DNA from 2 places in the Dyadobacter aurulentus genome. Region 2 is predicted to be linked to the other one. Evidence: riboswitches for the same ligand, from Rfam matches in the RefSeq annotation. Region 2 holds a riboswitch; the other holds the start of a gene.
What was found. A riboswitch is a leader RNA that binds a small molecule or an ion and turns the genes downstream of it on or off. The one in region 2 is predicted to bind cobalamin.
Positions count from the first base shown of each region.

Region 1: it holds a riboswitch for cobalamin, as region 2 does, so the genes downstream of both, metE (5-methyltetrahydropteroyltriglutamate--homocysteine S-methyltransferase) here and FXO21_RS25740 (cytochrome c biogenesis protein CcdA) in region 2, are expected to answer to the same signal.

Region 1 covers NZ_VSRN01000001.1:3,839,519-3,846,525, reverse strand. Annotated here, with positions in the region: gene metE (5-methyltetrahydropteroyltriglutamate--homocysteine S-methyltransferase) at 1-1,787, opposite strand, end outside; cobalamin riboswitch at 1,966-2,213, opposite strand; gene FXO21_RS15995 (glucosamine-6-phosphate deaminase) at 2,373-3,110, opposite strand; gene fumC (class II fumarate hydratase) at 3,263-4,663, shown strand; gene FXO21_RS15985 (hypothetical protein) at 4,730-5,245, shown strand; gene FXO21_RS15980 (D-2-hydroxyacid dehydrogenase) at 5,302-6,240, shown strand; gene galK (galactokinase) at 6,254-7,007, shown strand, end outside.
Region 2 covers NZ_VSRN01000001.1:6,212,069-6,219,075, forward strand. Annotated here, with positions in the region: gene cobN (cobaltochelatase subunit CobN) at 1-641, opposite strand, end outside; gene FXO21_RS25730 (cobyrinate a,c-diamide synthase) at 862-2,190, opposite strand; gene FXO21_RS25735 (TonB-dependent receptor) at 2,306-4,492, opposite strand; cobalamin riboswitch at 4,656-4,961, opposite strand; cobalamin riboswitch at 5,037-5,398, shown strand; gene FXO21_RS25740 (cytochrome c biogenesis protein CcdA) at 5,532-6,161, shown strand; gene FXO21_RS25745 (TonB-dependent receptor plug domain-containing protein) at 6,145-7,007, shown strand, end outside.

The DNA of each region.
Region 1 (7,007 bases), 2.4 Mb from region 2:
ATCGCCAGTCCGATCTGGAATGCAGTATCTTTCCTCGGCTGATCGTCGCGTACGAAAGACCACTGCAAAATGGTAACCGGGCCAGTCAGCATTCCTTTTACCAGTTTTTGAGAATTCGCCTGCGCAAATGCCGACCACTTCACGGTCATCGGCTCCGGTCTTTCCACATCACCATAAATCACCGGCGGCTTCACGCAGCGGCTTCCGTAACTCTGTACCCAGCCATTTTGGGTAAAAGCGAACCCGGAAAGGCGCTCGCCGAAATACTCGACCATATCATTCCGTTCAAATTCTCCGTGAACAAGCACATCAATGCCCAATTCTTCCTGCCAGCGCAGTGAGCTCACGATTTCCTCCCGAATGCGGACTTCGTATTGTTCCAATGTTAATTCGTTCTTTTTCAGGTTGGCACGAAGCAGGCGGACTTCGTCGGTTTGAGGAAATGATCCGATTGTAGTGGAAGGGAACAATGGGAGTTTCAGTTTTTCTAACTGGATCTGCTGTCTTATTTCGAAGTTATTTTGCCTGTTGAGATCAGCTTCCTTCACTGCTGTCAGCCGGGTCTTCACGTGCGGCTTGTGAATGAGCGGCGACTCCCTCCTGCTTTCTATTGCATTCTGGTTTTCGATAAAAGCATCGTCCAAAAGCAAGTCAGTACCCGCTAATCGGCATATTTCCACCACTTCTGCCAGTTTTTGTTTGGCAAATGACATCCAGTTTTTAATCTCCGGCGTCAATATAATTTCGTCCTGTTCGAAGTCAAGGTCACAGGGACTATGCAGTAAAGATGATGATGGCGCGATCATCAGCCGATCTTCTCCAAGTACATGGATGGCCTGGGAAATGAAGTCCAGCGATTTACGATAGTTGTTTTTCCAGATATTCCGTCCATCGACTACGCCCAGCGAAAGTTGGCGGGTTGAATGGGCAAAGTCTTCATGCTTCAACAATGCAGAAAGCGAGCTTTCGCCCCTGGTCAGGTCAATATGCAGCGCATCGACGGGCAGCTTGGCAGCGGTAGGCAGGTTATCTTCCAGTGCGCCGAAATAAGTCGCGACGAGGATCTTCAATTTCGGCACCGACTTCCTGATCGTCGCATAAGCAATTTCATATGCATGTTTTTGCTTCTCGGTCAAATCCAGTACCAATGCAGGTTCGTCTAGCTGTACCCATTGTGCGCCGCGGGAGTATAGTTCTTTTAATATAGATGTGTATACCGGCAGCAGGTTTTCCAGTAGATCAATTTTTTCAAAACCTTCCTCTTTTTCTTTTCCCAGCAAAAGATAAGTAACCGGCCCGAGCAGCACAGGCTTGGTTAAAATGCCTTTTTGCAATGCATCTTCAAATTCCAGGAATACCTTTTCCGAATATATCCTAAACTGCTGATTTTTAACAAATTCAGGAACCAGATAGTGATAATTGGTATCAAACCATTTTGTCATTTCCATCGCATTCAGATCCAGTCCGCCACGCTGGTAGCCACGCGCCATTGCGTAATAGAGATCAAGTTCCTTGTTGGATTTTCCATCTATTAACTGGTGATATCGTTCCGGAATTGCGCCCACTGTGAGCGACATGTCGAGTACCTGATCGTAGAGGGAGAAATCATTGGAAGGGATCAGCCCGATTCCGGCTGCTCTTTGAGTCTCCCAGTTTTCGTGGCGGATTTTGCGGGCTACTTTCTGCAGCTCTTCCCGGTCAATTTTGCCTGACCAGAACTTTTCGCTGGCTCTTTTCAGCTCGCGGCGGCTCCCGATGCGCGGGTAGCCCAGATTGTGTGACAACATAATACTAGTGTTAAAGAGTTAGTAAAAACCCTTTGAAAACACCCCCCATCCTGCTCCTGAGATCAGTACGTAACATAGGCGAAGGTAAACCCGGACTGGCTGACAGCGATTGCGCCGGATCATTTTCGATAATATGCATGGTAAATCAATGCCTGACCAGCCTCCGATCGTGAGAGAATAGCCATTGAGAGTAGCGGCAAGTCTCCTGGCTTATATCAATTTTCGCCGCCCTTCTCGTCGAAATGTTCTGGCTGTTAAGCTTTCTCATTTACAACAATGGGACACCTGGGCAAAAACCTGTTTCGGAAAAACCCGGAGCTGATATTTACAGTAGCACGACTGCCCGTGATTTGCACACGGTTCCTTTTTAGTTTGCTGGTATTGGATGAGGGTTCCAAAAGCAAAACCGCTACCCCGATTGACGGGCGTTCACAAAGAACAGCCCAAATTTAAATTGAAAATCCAGGCGTCGGAGAAACCGGGCTGATTTAAGTGAAATGGAGGAATATTCAATTTAGCGGCGGATATTTTATCTTTTTCAGCTGAAAATAATGGGCTTCAAAAGTGATTCTTGGCAGCCCATTATCATCGCTTTTCAATCTCACTCCCAGCCTCTTCATCCAATATGAACTCCGCATTGAAGTGATTTTGTAATACCGTAGCAGGAAATGCGGTTGTTACCGGGAATGCAAGTGCGCGGGCGATTACCGGTGCTTTGGCAGCTCCGGAGCCGATCAATATGGCCGTTTTTGATTCCAGAATGTGCCTGACACCGACCGTAATCCCTTTTGTAAGCGGCGTGGCTTTTTTGAAATATTTCTGCCCTACTTCCGCAGTCAGCGGGTCGAGCTCCGAAATGTGGGCGTAGGTGTCCCAGGGTGTACCAGGCTCATTCAAAGCCAGATGCCCGTTCATACCGATTCCAAGCACGATCAGGTCCAGGCCGCCCAGGGTTTCAACGATTTTATTAACCCGCACGCATTCTGCTTCGGGATCGATTGCCTTTCCGTCGAAAAAAACGATTTGATTTTCACGAAAGCCGATCGGCTTTAAAAAATCCCTGTCGAGCAGGTCGCGGCAGCTACCGTCATCATCGGCGCCAAGCCCGATCCATTCGTCCAGACCAATATAAATGCATTGCGAAAAGTCGACCGTTCCTTTCTGATTCGCAGCCGCCAGCGCCCGGAACATACCCAGCGGCGTACTTCCGGAAGGTAGACAAATTACCGCGTTCGGTTTTTTTGCAAGAAGCGTGATCACACGGTCGGCAGCCGCAAGGCTCATGGAATTGTAGTCGGGATAAATGCTGATTTTGGGCACCATTGAGTTCTAATCTTGATTTTTAAAGCATTCCAATCTAAACATTCTTTTCAAGGTGGTGAACATTTATCTTTAAAAAACACTAAAAACTAACCTGCCGAACCTAACTTTACCTTTCAATCGACAATTCATTTTTTACTACTTCTAAAAATAAAATGGAATACCGTATAGAAAAAGATACGATGGGCGAAGTGCAGGTACCTGCCCATGTATATTGGGGTGCCCAAACGCAACGCTCTATCCAGAACTTCCCGATCGCGCAGGATATCAATAAAATGCCGAAAGAAATTATCAAAGCATTTGCTTACCTGAAAAAAGCCGCGGCGATCACCAATTACGAAGCCGGCATTCTTCCAAAAGAAAAAAGTGACCTGATCGGACAGGTTTGTGACGAGATCCTGACAGAGCAACTCGACGACCAGTTTCCGCTAGTGGTATGGCAAACAGGCTCAGGTACCCAGTCTAACATGAACTGTAATGAAGTCATCGCCTACCGTGGTCATGTATTGCAGGGCGGCGACCTGGCTGATAAATCTAAATTTTTACACCCTAATGATGATGTAAACAAGTCGCAATCGTCCAATGACACCTACCCGACCGCCATGCACATTGCGGCGTACAAAATACTGGTTGACGTGACGATTCCGGGCATTATCAAGCTGCGCGATACTTTGAAAGCGAAATCGGAAGCTTTCAGGAATGTGGTCAAAATCGGCCGTACCCACTTTATGGATGCGACCCCGCTTACCCTCGGCCAGGAGTTTTCAGGATATGCTTCCCAGCTGGACCATGGCCTGCGCGCGATCTATAATACGCTTGCGCACCTTTCTGAACTTGCGCTGGGCGGAACAGCGGTTGGTACCGGTATCAATACGCCCGAGGGATATTCGGAAGACGTAGCCCGACATATTGCTACATTAACCGGCCTGCCTTTCGTGACAGCCGAAAATAAATTTGAAGCACTCGCCGCACACGATGCGATCGTGGAAGCGCACGGTGCATTGAAAACGGTGGCAGTAAGCCTGATGAAGATCGGGAACGATATCCGCATGCTTTCCTCCGGCCCCCGGTCCGGAATTGGTGAAATCCATATCCCTGACAACGAACCCGGCAGCTCGATCATGCCGGGAAAAGTGAATCCGACACAGTGCGAGGCTATGACGATGGTGGCAGCCCAGGTAATGGGAAATGACGTAGCGATTGGTATCGGCGGCTCAAATGGTCATTTTGAACTGAATGTTTTCAAACCTTTGATGGCGTACAACTTCCTGCATTCGGCAAGATTGATCGGCGATGTTTGTGTTTCATTTAATGATAACTGCGCAGTGGGCATCGAGCCGCTGCATGAAAATATCAAAAAGCATGTGAATAATTCGCTCATGCTGGTGACTGCATTGAATACTAAAATTGGTTACTACAAAGCTGCCGAAATCGCACAAACTGCTCACAAAAACGGCTCTACCCTGAAAGAAACGGCTGTTTCACTTGGTTACCTCACCCCGGAGGAATTCGATGCCTGGGTGAAGCCCGAGGATATGGTAGGAGATAACAAGTAAATTCATTCTTTTTCTGTTCAAATGCTCCGCTTTACCGACCGGAGCATTTGTTTTTTTCTAATGGAAATGAATATCAAAACCGAGCTGCTGGCTGACGAAAAACTGTCGAAAAGAAAGGCGACGCTGATTGCCGATCACGCGTGCACTTCCGAAGAAGCATTTGATGAACTTTTCAACTGCTTTATTTCAGACGATCAGCGTCTAACCCAGCGTGCGGCGCATAGCCTTAGCATTGCTGCGAGGCAATGTCCCTGGCTGATCGAACCCTACATTGGCACATTGGTAAAACAGCTGGCCCGCAGCGACGTGCACGACGCCATACTTCGCAATAGTGCGCGCATCCTGGAAGATGTTCCGATTCCGGAAGAGTACCACGGCGAGCTGATCGATATTGCTTTTAAATATGTTCTCGACAAACAAACTGCCATTGCGATCCGTGCGTTTTCGTTGACTATCCTGTATAATCTTTCGCTGATTTATCCGGAAATCAAAAATGAGCTCAGATATACCATTGAGGAGCGGATGGATTACGAAGGCCCGGCATTCATTTCCAGAGGCCGGAAAATTCTGGCACGCATTTAACTTAAAAAATCCCGGGAAATCATTTTACCTTGCTTTTTCAAACTTCCAAAAAGACAATGATCATTTATTGCCACTCCTTACTGGACAATGCATTAAGGGACAAACTTGCTGAAACTTTGTCGCAGCACGTTATCAATTACCGTACAGAAGACACAAGCGAAGAAGAAGCACGCGCCAACTTTGCACAGGCCGACTATATTCTCGGCAATCCACCCGGAGGCTGGTTCAGTAATGCACCGGAAAATCTGAAATTCTGGCAGCTCGACTCCGCCGGTTTCGATCAGTATGCATCGATTCCTTTGCGTGACAACGTAAAAGTGGCCAATATGGGCGACTGGTTCGCGCGTCCCTGCGCCGAAACCATCGTGGGAGGCGTACTTGCGCTTTACCGCGGCCTGGATACACTTACTTTATTGAAGCAAAAATCGGAATGGGTGGGTAGCAAACTGCGGACAGACCTGAAACTGTTATATATGCAAAATACGATCGTGCTCGGCGCCGGAACGATCGGCCAGGCGGTGAATGCGATTTTGAAAGGACTAGGCTGTGCCACGCACATGATGGCGCGTACTTCGCCCGACGCAGATTTGCACAGCCGCGAAGAATTACTGGAAGCATTGCCGCACGCAGATCTGGTTATCAACACCTTACCAGGCACCGCTACCCATTTTGCGAATGCAGAGTTTTTTACCAAAATGAAAAAAGGCAGTGTGTACGCAAGTGTAGGAAGAGGAAGTACTACGGATGAAAATGCGCTTCTGGAAGTTTTGAATTCGGGAAAGCTGGACGGTGCAGTACTGGACGTGACCGAAACAGAACCGCTCCCGGCAGACAGTCCACTATGGAAACTGGACAATGTGATATTGACCCAGCATACCGGCGGCGGTCACAGAAACGAGCATATGGGCAAAGTAGATTTGTTCCTTAATAATATTCTGGCTGTTGAAAATCACAGCAGCCCGGCGAATGAAGTCAACCTCTTGAAAGGTTATTGATGTATTTATAAAAATGAAAATGACAACCCCGGATTTAGATTTAGTAGCATCGATCAAAGACAAGTATTTCCAGCAATTTGGAGACGACCACGCGATCCAGGTATTCCGCTCTCCCGGGCGCATTAACCTGATCGGCGAACATACTGATTATAACAATGGTTTTGTGCTGCCCGCGAGTGTTGATAAGGCAGTCTATTTTGTGATCTCACCCAGGGAGGATAATCTGGTGAAGCTGTATGCTGCTGACCTGGATGAAACCTATTCCTTTTCGCTGGACGATCTCACCAAACCCGCTAAATCCTGGCCACATTACCAGATCGGGATTGTGGAGCAGATCCAGAAACGTGGCTTGGAGATTTCCGGGTTTCAGGCTGCTTTTGGTGGAAATGTGCCGGTTGGCGCCGGACTATCTTCTTCCGCTGCGCTGGAATGCTGCCTATTGTATGCGTTGGACGAAATTTTCGGACTCGGACTTGGCCGGTTGGATATTGTTAAAATGTCGCAAAAGGCTGAAAATGAATATGTAGGCGTACAATGCGGCATTATGGACCAGTTTGCTTCTGCTTTTGGCGTGAGCGAATCGGTAATGCGCCTCGATTGCCGCACGCTGGACCTGGAATATTTTCCATTTCCAATGGACGAATATATGATCGTGCTTTGCGACACAAGCGTGAAGCATTCACTGGCCAGCTCGGAATACAATACCCGCCGGCTGGAATGTGAAAAGGGAGTTGAGATATTAAAAAAATATGATCCTGCTATTCAGA
Region 2 (7,007 bases):
AGCCGGCCGTGAATCCGGATCACAATGATCTGTGCTTCTGCCAGTTCACGGGCCAGCAACTGCGCCATTTGCTCATCACTTTTCACAGCCAGCAGGCTGATACCCATGGTTTTAGGAAAATCATCCGGCAATGTTTCCATCGCGCGGCTCAATGTCAGCAAATCCGTATCGGCATGGGTCATGAAAACGATTCCTTCCGTCGGTATGGCCGGCTGCCCGCTGATCGTGGCTGTTTCCGAACCTTTCCAGGTGTAAAACTGAAATACATATTCGGCCAGGTCGGCAGGCGGAACAAGATAGCGGTCCGCCTTGACCATGCTTTCGATGTAATCAAAAATGGCGATGATCTGCCAGTCATTATTGATGGAATGAAACCAAACCGAATGTCCGTCGAAAAGCAATGTCACGACATTTGCCAGCGTGCACGGGCCCAAACAGCCGCCTTTGGTCATGTGCACCACATTGCGGAGCTTTCTGCGCAGCCACTCACTTTTGTACAATTCCACGGGAACAGCATCATAACCCCGATCCACCCGCCCGCAGCAGCAGGCATTGTAACAATACGACAAATGCCCCCGTCGCTGCACAAGGTTAATCGCTTTTCCGTCAGAACGTGTTATTCGCTGGCGTTTGGTTGTCATTTTGTTGGTGGTTTTTGGCTTTTAGCTGTTAGCTATTAGCCGTTAGCTATTAGCTTTTGGCGGTTGGCCGTTTGCTGCTATTTGTTAGCTCTAATCTCTCTTTATTATTCTTATTTTACCACTAAATATCAGGCAGTTCAATCCTTATCACTAAAAACTAATGGCTAACAGGTAATAGCTAACAGCCAAAAGCTAACAGCCAAAAGCTAACAGCTAATAGCTAATAGCCAAAGGCCAACAGCCCCCTGACAAACTCCTCCCTTTCCGCCCAATACAAATGCATGTAGGAAGCATATGTATTCAGCTTTCTATAAATCCTCGTTTCCGTTTCAATCAATTTCGCATTGGTAATGCGGATTGACTCCGGCTGCATTTCGTTTTGTATCAAATTGCTGTAATGAAACTCGTGGCCTTTTATTTCCATATTATTCCAATTCGCGATCCGGTAACCCAGTGTCATTTTTGCACTTTGCATGGAAGTGGCGCAGTCCAGCACGCCCGCCATAGGGAATGTTTCTCCGCTTTGCGTTGTAAGGCTTTTTGCCAGGTACATTAACCCGCCGCATTCAGCGAGTGTCCGGCCTCTTTCATCACAGTAGGCTGCTACACTGGCTCGCATAGATACGTTTTCACTTAATTTTTCAGCAAATAACTCAGGATAGCCGCCGGGCAGATAAAGGAAATCGGTTTTCGGCAAATGGTTGTCGTGCAACGGACTGAACCAGGTGATCTCTCCGAAGCGGGAAAGCATTTCAATATTTTGCTGATATAAAAAAGTGAAAGCTTCATCCCGCGCAATGCTGATTTTCAGTTGTCCGGGTTTTTTCGAAGATTTTGAATGTTCGCGGCTTGTGCTGCTATGCTTTTCACGCTGTGTGATTTCCAGTAAGCGATCCAGGTTTACAGTTTTGGGAAGTACCTCTGCAAGATTTGAGATAATCTCTTCGTAATCTGTCCCGGCAGTGATTTGCAACCCCAAATGCCGCGAAGGAATGCTTATATCCTTATTCAGAGGAAGATAACCCAAAGGCTCAACGCCGGCGTCGGCACAAGCTTCCTTCAAAAACCCGTAATGCGATTCGGTGCTGACGAAGTTGAAAATGACGCCGGCAATGTTGATTCTTTTATCAAAATTTTTAAAACCAAACAACAAAGGAGCCGCCGAGTAAGCCATAGACTTCGCATTTACCACCAAGATCACAGGAACATCCAGTAAATGCGCGATCTCCGCGCTGCTGCCCTGCATTTTATCCGCTCCGTCAAAAAGCCCCATCACCCCCTCCGTCACCGACACGTCGGCAGTAGCACTAAATTTCCCGTAACTCTCCCGCACATGCTTTTCCGAAGACATAAAGGTGTCCAGATTGATACTTGATCGACCCGCAGCCGTGGTATGATGGATCGGATCAATGTAATCCGGGCCGCATTTGAATGGCTGAACCACCATCCCCCTATTTTTCAGCGCGCGCAACAAGGCCAGCGTAAGGGTCGTCTTACCGGAGTTGCTCGATGGAGCGGAGATCAGGAAATGGGAGCTTTTGAATGTCATTGTGCTTGTTTCTGTGTTACACGGAGAGCCTCGGAGAAAGAATGAGGGGCACGGAGATTATTTTTCTCTGTGGTCCTCCCCTTAACTCCGAGTACCTCCGTGTCACCTCAGAGAGCTATATGTTATACTTTAAACTGACCAAAAAATTCCGAGTTGCGCCCGGTGAAAACTGGTTGGCAAAAATGGCATTGGCGAAATATTTTTCATTGAATAAATTATTGACGTTCAAGCGCAAGGCGGTGCGACCAACCCGGTAGCCAACTGCCGCGTCAACCACCGTATAAGCCGGAAGTGCATAAATATTGGCACTATTCGTGAATGTTTCATCCATATAATTAACGCCCGCACCAACGCTGAATCCTTTCAGGATGCTCTGCTGAACTTCATAATTAAGCCACACATTAACCATATTTTCAGGTGCGAAAGCCGTTTTGTTTCCCGCCGCCGGATTCACTTCTGAGCCGTCGTGCGGAAGGTATTTTGCCTTTGCCAGGGTGTAGCCTGCATTGATGTCCAGTCCGGGCGATGGATTTCCGTGAATTTCAACTTCCAAACCTTTTGATTCCGCCGATCCGATCGGTTTCAAAACCCCACCCGGCAAGCTTTCCAGCTGGTTATTTTTACGCATGTAGTAAATTGACAGGTTACCCGACCATTTGCGGGAAATTTCCAGCCGGCTGCCGATTTCAGCCTGATAACCATCCTCGGGCTCAAAGGTTTCACCATTCGCTGCTACCCGGCGCGAAGGCTTGAAGTAAGTAGCATAAGACCCGTAAACCGACAAAGTTTCAGTCGGCTGATAAACCAGACCAAGGCGGTAAGTCAATGCAGATTTCGCTACTTTCGACTCGGGACCTTCCGCGGTTACTTCCCTGTCGCCATTGACCTGATCACTGAAATAGGTGCCTCTGAAAATATCATAACGCAACCCCGCTAACGCTTTTAATTTCTCCGAAATCTTTAACCAATCCTGCACATAAATCCCGTGCACGTTTTCCATCGTAGCCCGGTAATTGGTAGTCACGAAATCGACATAACCCTGATTCGCGACCGGATCCTTAACCGGAATGGTAGCAAACTGACCCGGCCCGAAAACATCCCCGTTATAAGTCCGGCGATCCATCAAGCTCAGTGAATAACCGGCAAGCAGCTTATGCTCAATGCCTCCGGTGTTGAAATCAAACGTCAGTTCGAGCTGGTTTTGCAGCGGTTTGGTGAGGTGATTAAAGTAAAAGGGATAGGACCTGGTGATCGAATCCAGCGTAGGGTTCAAAGTCAGCTCCTCCGCAGAAAAGTAGTTGATATTGTCATCGTAATAGGATAGCTGGTTCGAGAGTTTCAGTTTCGAATTGATCTGGCGGACGTATTTGAGCTGAAAATCATACCGCGTGTTTTTCAAAAAATCCTGCGGATCGTTGTAGCGTGTATTTACGTTCAAACCCGGTACTACTTTGCTTCCTTCCAGCATCGGAATGCCCGTGTCGGTATCGTAAATGTCCTTATTGGCGCCTATCGTCAGGTAAAACAGGTCTTTTTCAGTTGGAGTGTATTCCAATGCCAGATACCCATTGTTTGTGTTCGAGCCGGAATGCCGGTAACCTTCCGTGTCGGACATCCCAAAATCGACCCGGTAACGCAGCTTGTCATTGATCGCCCCGCCCGCTCCGGCACGCATCCTTTTGGTGTTAAAACTTCCGTAGGTAGTAGAAAAATCAGCTTTGAACCCGGCAGTTGGCTTTTTCCTGACGATATTAATGATCCCTCCCAATGCAGAATGCCCGAACAGTGCCGAAGCAGGGCCTTTGAGAATTTCAATGCTTTCGACATTGGCCAGGTTCGTGCTCGGCGCGCTCGTGGAAATGTTGTGGCGCTCGTCGCGGACACCGTCCGTGAGCAATACAAAGTTGGAAAACCCGCGGATCGTGAAATGCTGAAATCCGCCGTAAGTGTTGTTGGCTCGCACACCGGTGGTGTTTTTCATCGCTTCACCGAGGTCATCCGCGCCGCGCTGCTCAATGGTTTTGACGCTGACACCCGAAGTGGAAACGGGCATATCCCGTATCGGAACGTCGATTTTGTTGATGGCAGAAAATGACTTCCGCCGTTCTTCCGAAATGATAACTTCGGACAAATCGCGTGCTTCGCCGTCCTTGTCCGGATCAGGCTTCACAGTGTTTTGCTGCGCATAACCAGCCGAAGTGAGCACGATAAGTCCGCCGAATACCGCAGTGCAGACGCCGATTTTTAATTGAATGGTCCGGTTGCTCCTGCCGTCAGTTCGCGGACCGCAGTTTTGTAGCATTTGCATACTTTTAACCTGATTTTAGGTGAGTTAAAAGCTCTTGCCAGAATTTTTAATGCAAGCGAAAGAAGACGAAGAAGGAAAGACCGGGCGAACTACACCCGAAAATCACGGCTCAAAAACCGGAAAAATCCAGACCAGACGAAGCTTCATTTCGCGGAAGCATTGTCAACAAAAAAAGGCAGGTCTCCTGACTTGTAACATTCACATCGTCCTTCCCGGGGCTTTTAATTTTGAATGATTGAGTGACTGAATGATTGACTGATAAAAAAATATTCGGTCATCGCAGTGGCGACCCGGTCTATAATTCAGTCATTCAGTCATTCGCTAATTCAATCATTAATTCCCCAGTGGACATCATTCTGATGTAAACTCTTTGCGTTACTTACAGTTGCGCGACAGCTCGTGATTTGCACACGATTCCCTATTAATTCACGTGGTTAGTAAAACCTTTTCCTGTTGGAAAATAAAGTAAAGAACTGTTTCAAGGCTGCAAAAGTAGAGGAATAAGTTAATTTTCATGTCAGTGTAAAACAAAAAACTCCATATTTGCGGCTCAATTGGTTCACGCGCTTTGCGTGATGAAAAGGGAATCCGGTGAAAATCCGGAGCAGTACCCGCTGCTGTAAGTTCATATTTTGTGTTGCAACATTTTGTGCCACTGGGAAGTAATTTTGAGTTAGTGATTAGTGAGTTAGTGAATTAATGAGTTAGTGAATTAGTGAATGACCGAATTAGTGAATGTTTTTGTATTAGACTTATAAAACCCTCACTCACTCACTCACTCACTCACTCACTCACTCACTCACTCACTCACTAATTCACTCACTCACTAATTCAATCAATCCCCCGGGAAGGCGTTGCAACTGGGCGAGCCAGAAGACCTGCCAGTCGATATATTATCCGGATTGCTTTCGGGAAGAAAGGCGATAGGACGATGGCGGTGGCTTCTTTTGGGCTGCTGCCCTGCGCCTGCATTGTTCCCAAAGTTTTTCGAGATAAGCGGTTTTTTACTTATCCAAGATTAATCGAAAAACGAATGGTCAACATCCTACTCATTGATTCCCTGCTTCTTGGCGTCCAGCATTCCTTTGAACCCGATCATATGGCGGCGGTTTCTGTATTGGCCAGCGAGGATGCCAAAAGTCCTTCCCAACGCTGGAAACTGATCTGGCGTTCGTCCCACTGGGCGCTCGGACATTCCTTTACGCTCATCCTGTTTGCTGTGCTGGTTTTGCTGCTGAGATCGACGCTTACCCTTGACATTTCGGAGAAAGTAGAGCTGCTCGTCGGGCCGCTGATGATCTGGCTGGGTGTGGTTGCGATCCGGCGGAACTTTGTGAAAGACAGAACTTTGCATTACCCTAACCCGCAGCAAAAATTCAGCCGCTCGTTTTGGGTAGGAATGGTCCACGGACTTGCGGGAACAGGCGGCGCATGTGCCGTGGCGCTGACCCTCGCCGCAAGCGATGCGTCTACGGCGGTCTGGATCATCATTTTGCAAAGTGTCGGAATTATTCTTTCCATGTCGGCTTACGGCTATTTTTTCGCCACTTCCATCCACCGTTTCGCGGGCAAGCGGGAAACATTTCTCAAAGTCGTCAACTACACCGTCGGCGCATTTTCAATCCTTATCGGAACAATCACTCTGTATGAATCCCTTGTATAAATTTTTACGCTTACCCGTTCATTTACTGCCCTTTATCAGCTACTTCCAGAGCAATGCACAAACTACCCCGACAGACAGTTCGAATGCGAACCTGCTCGATCCCATCGTAGTTACAGCCACGCGTTTTGACACAAACAAAGAGCGCATTGCCCAAAAAATCGACCTGATTTCCTCGGAAGATATGCGACTGACGCCCGCCCAGGACCTTACCGATATGGTTCGGAAATCGGCAGCCGTGGATGTGATCCAATATCCGAATTTGTCAAGCGGGATAGGAATCCGGGGTTTCCGGCCGCAGTTTTCCGGATTGAACCAAAGAACATTGTTACTGATCGATGGCCGCGCCGCCGGGGCGACCAACTTGTCCCAAATCAACCTGAATGGCGTTGAGCGGATCGAAGTCCTGAAAGGCCCTGCTTCCTCGCTTTATGGTTCGCAGGCAATGGGCGGGGTGATTAATGTGATTACCAAGCGGTCCAAAGGTGCAGCCAGCGGCAATGGCTTTGTAGAATATGGTAGTTTTAAAACGATTCAGGCTGGCCTCAACACCGGTGGAAATCTGACCAAAAAGCTTGATTACGACCTTTCATTTACCTATTTGGAAAGATCAAAATATTACAGGATTGGCAGCAACAACTGGCTTAGAAATGCATTTGACTACACATCTTCCCAGAAAAATTACACTGCCCAGCCCATTGAAAAAGTGGACGAAACGGTTAATGATGGCGCAAAAAGGCCTTACACGCAGCTGCATTACTATTCGGGTGCACTGCGGCTGGGTTATCAGCTGAACAAACGTCTGCGACTCGATGTGCGTGGCGAAACATTTCAAGCAAAAGATGTCGA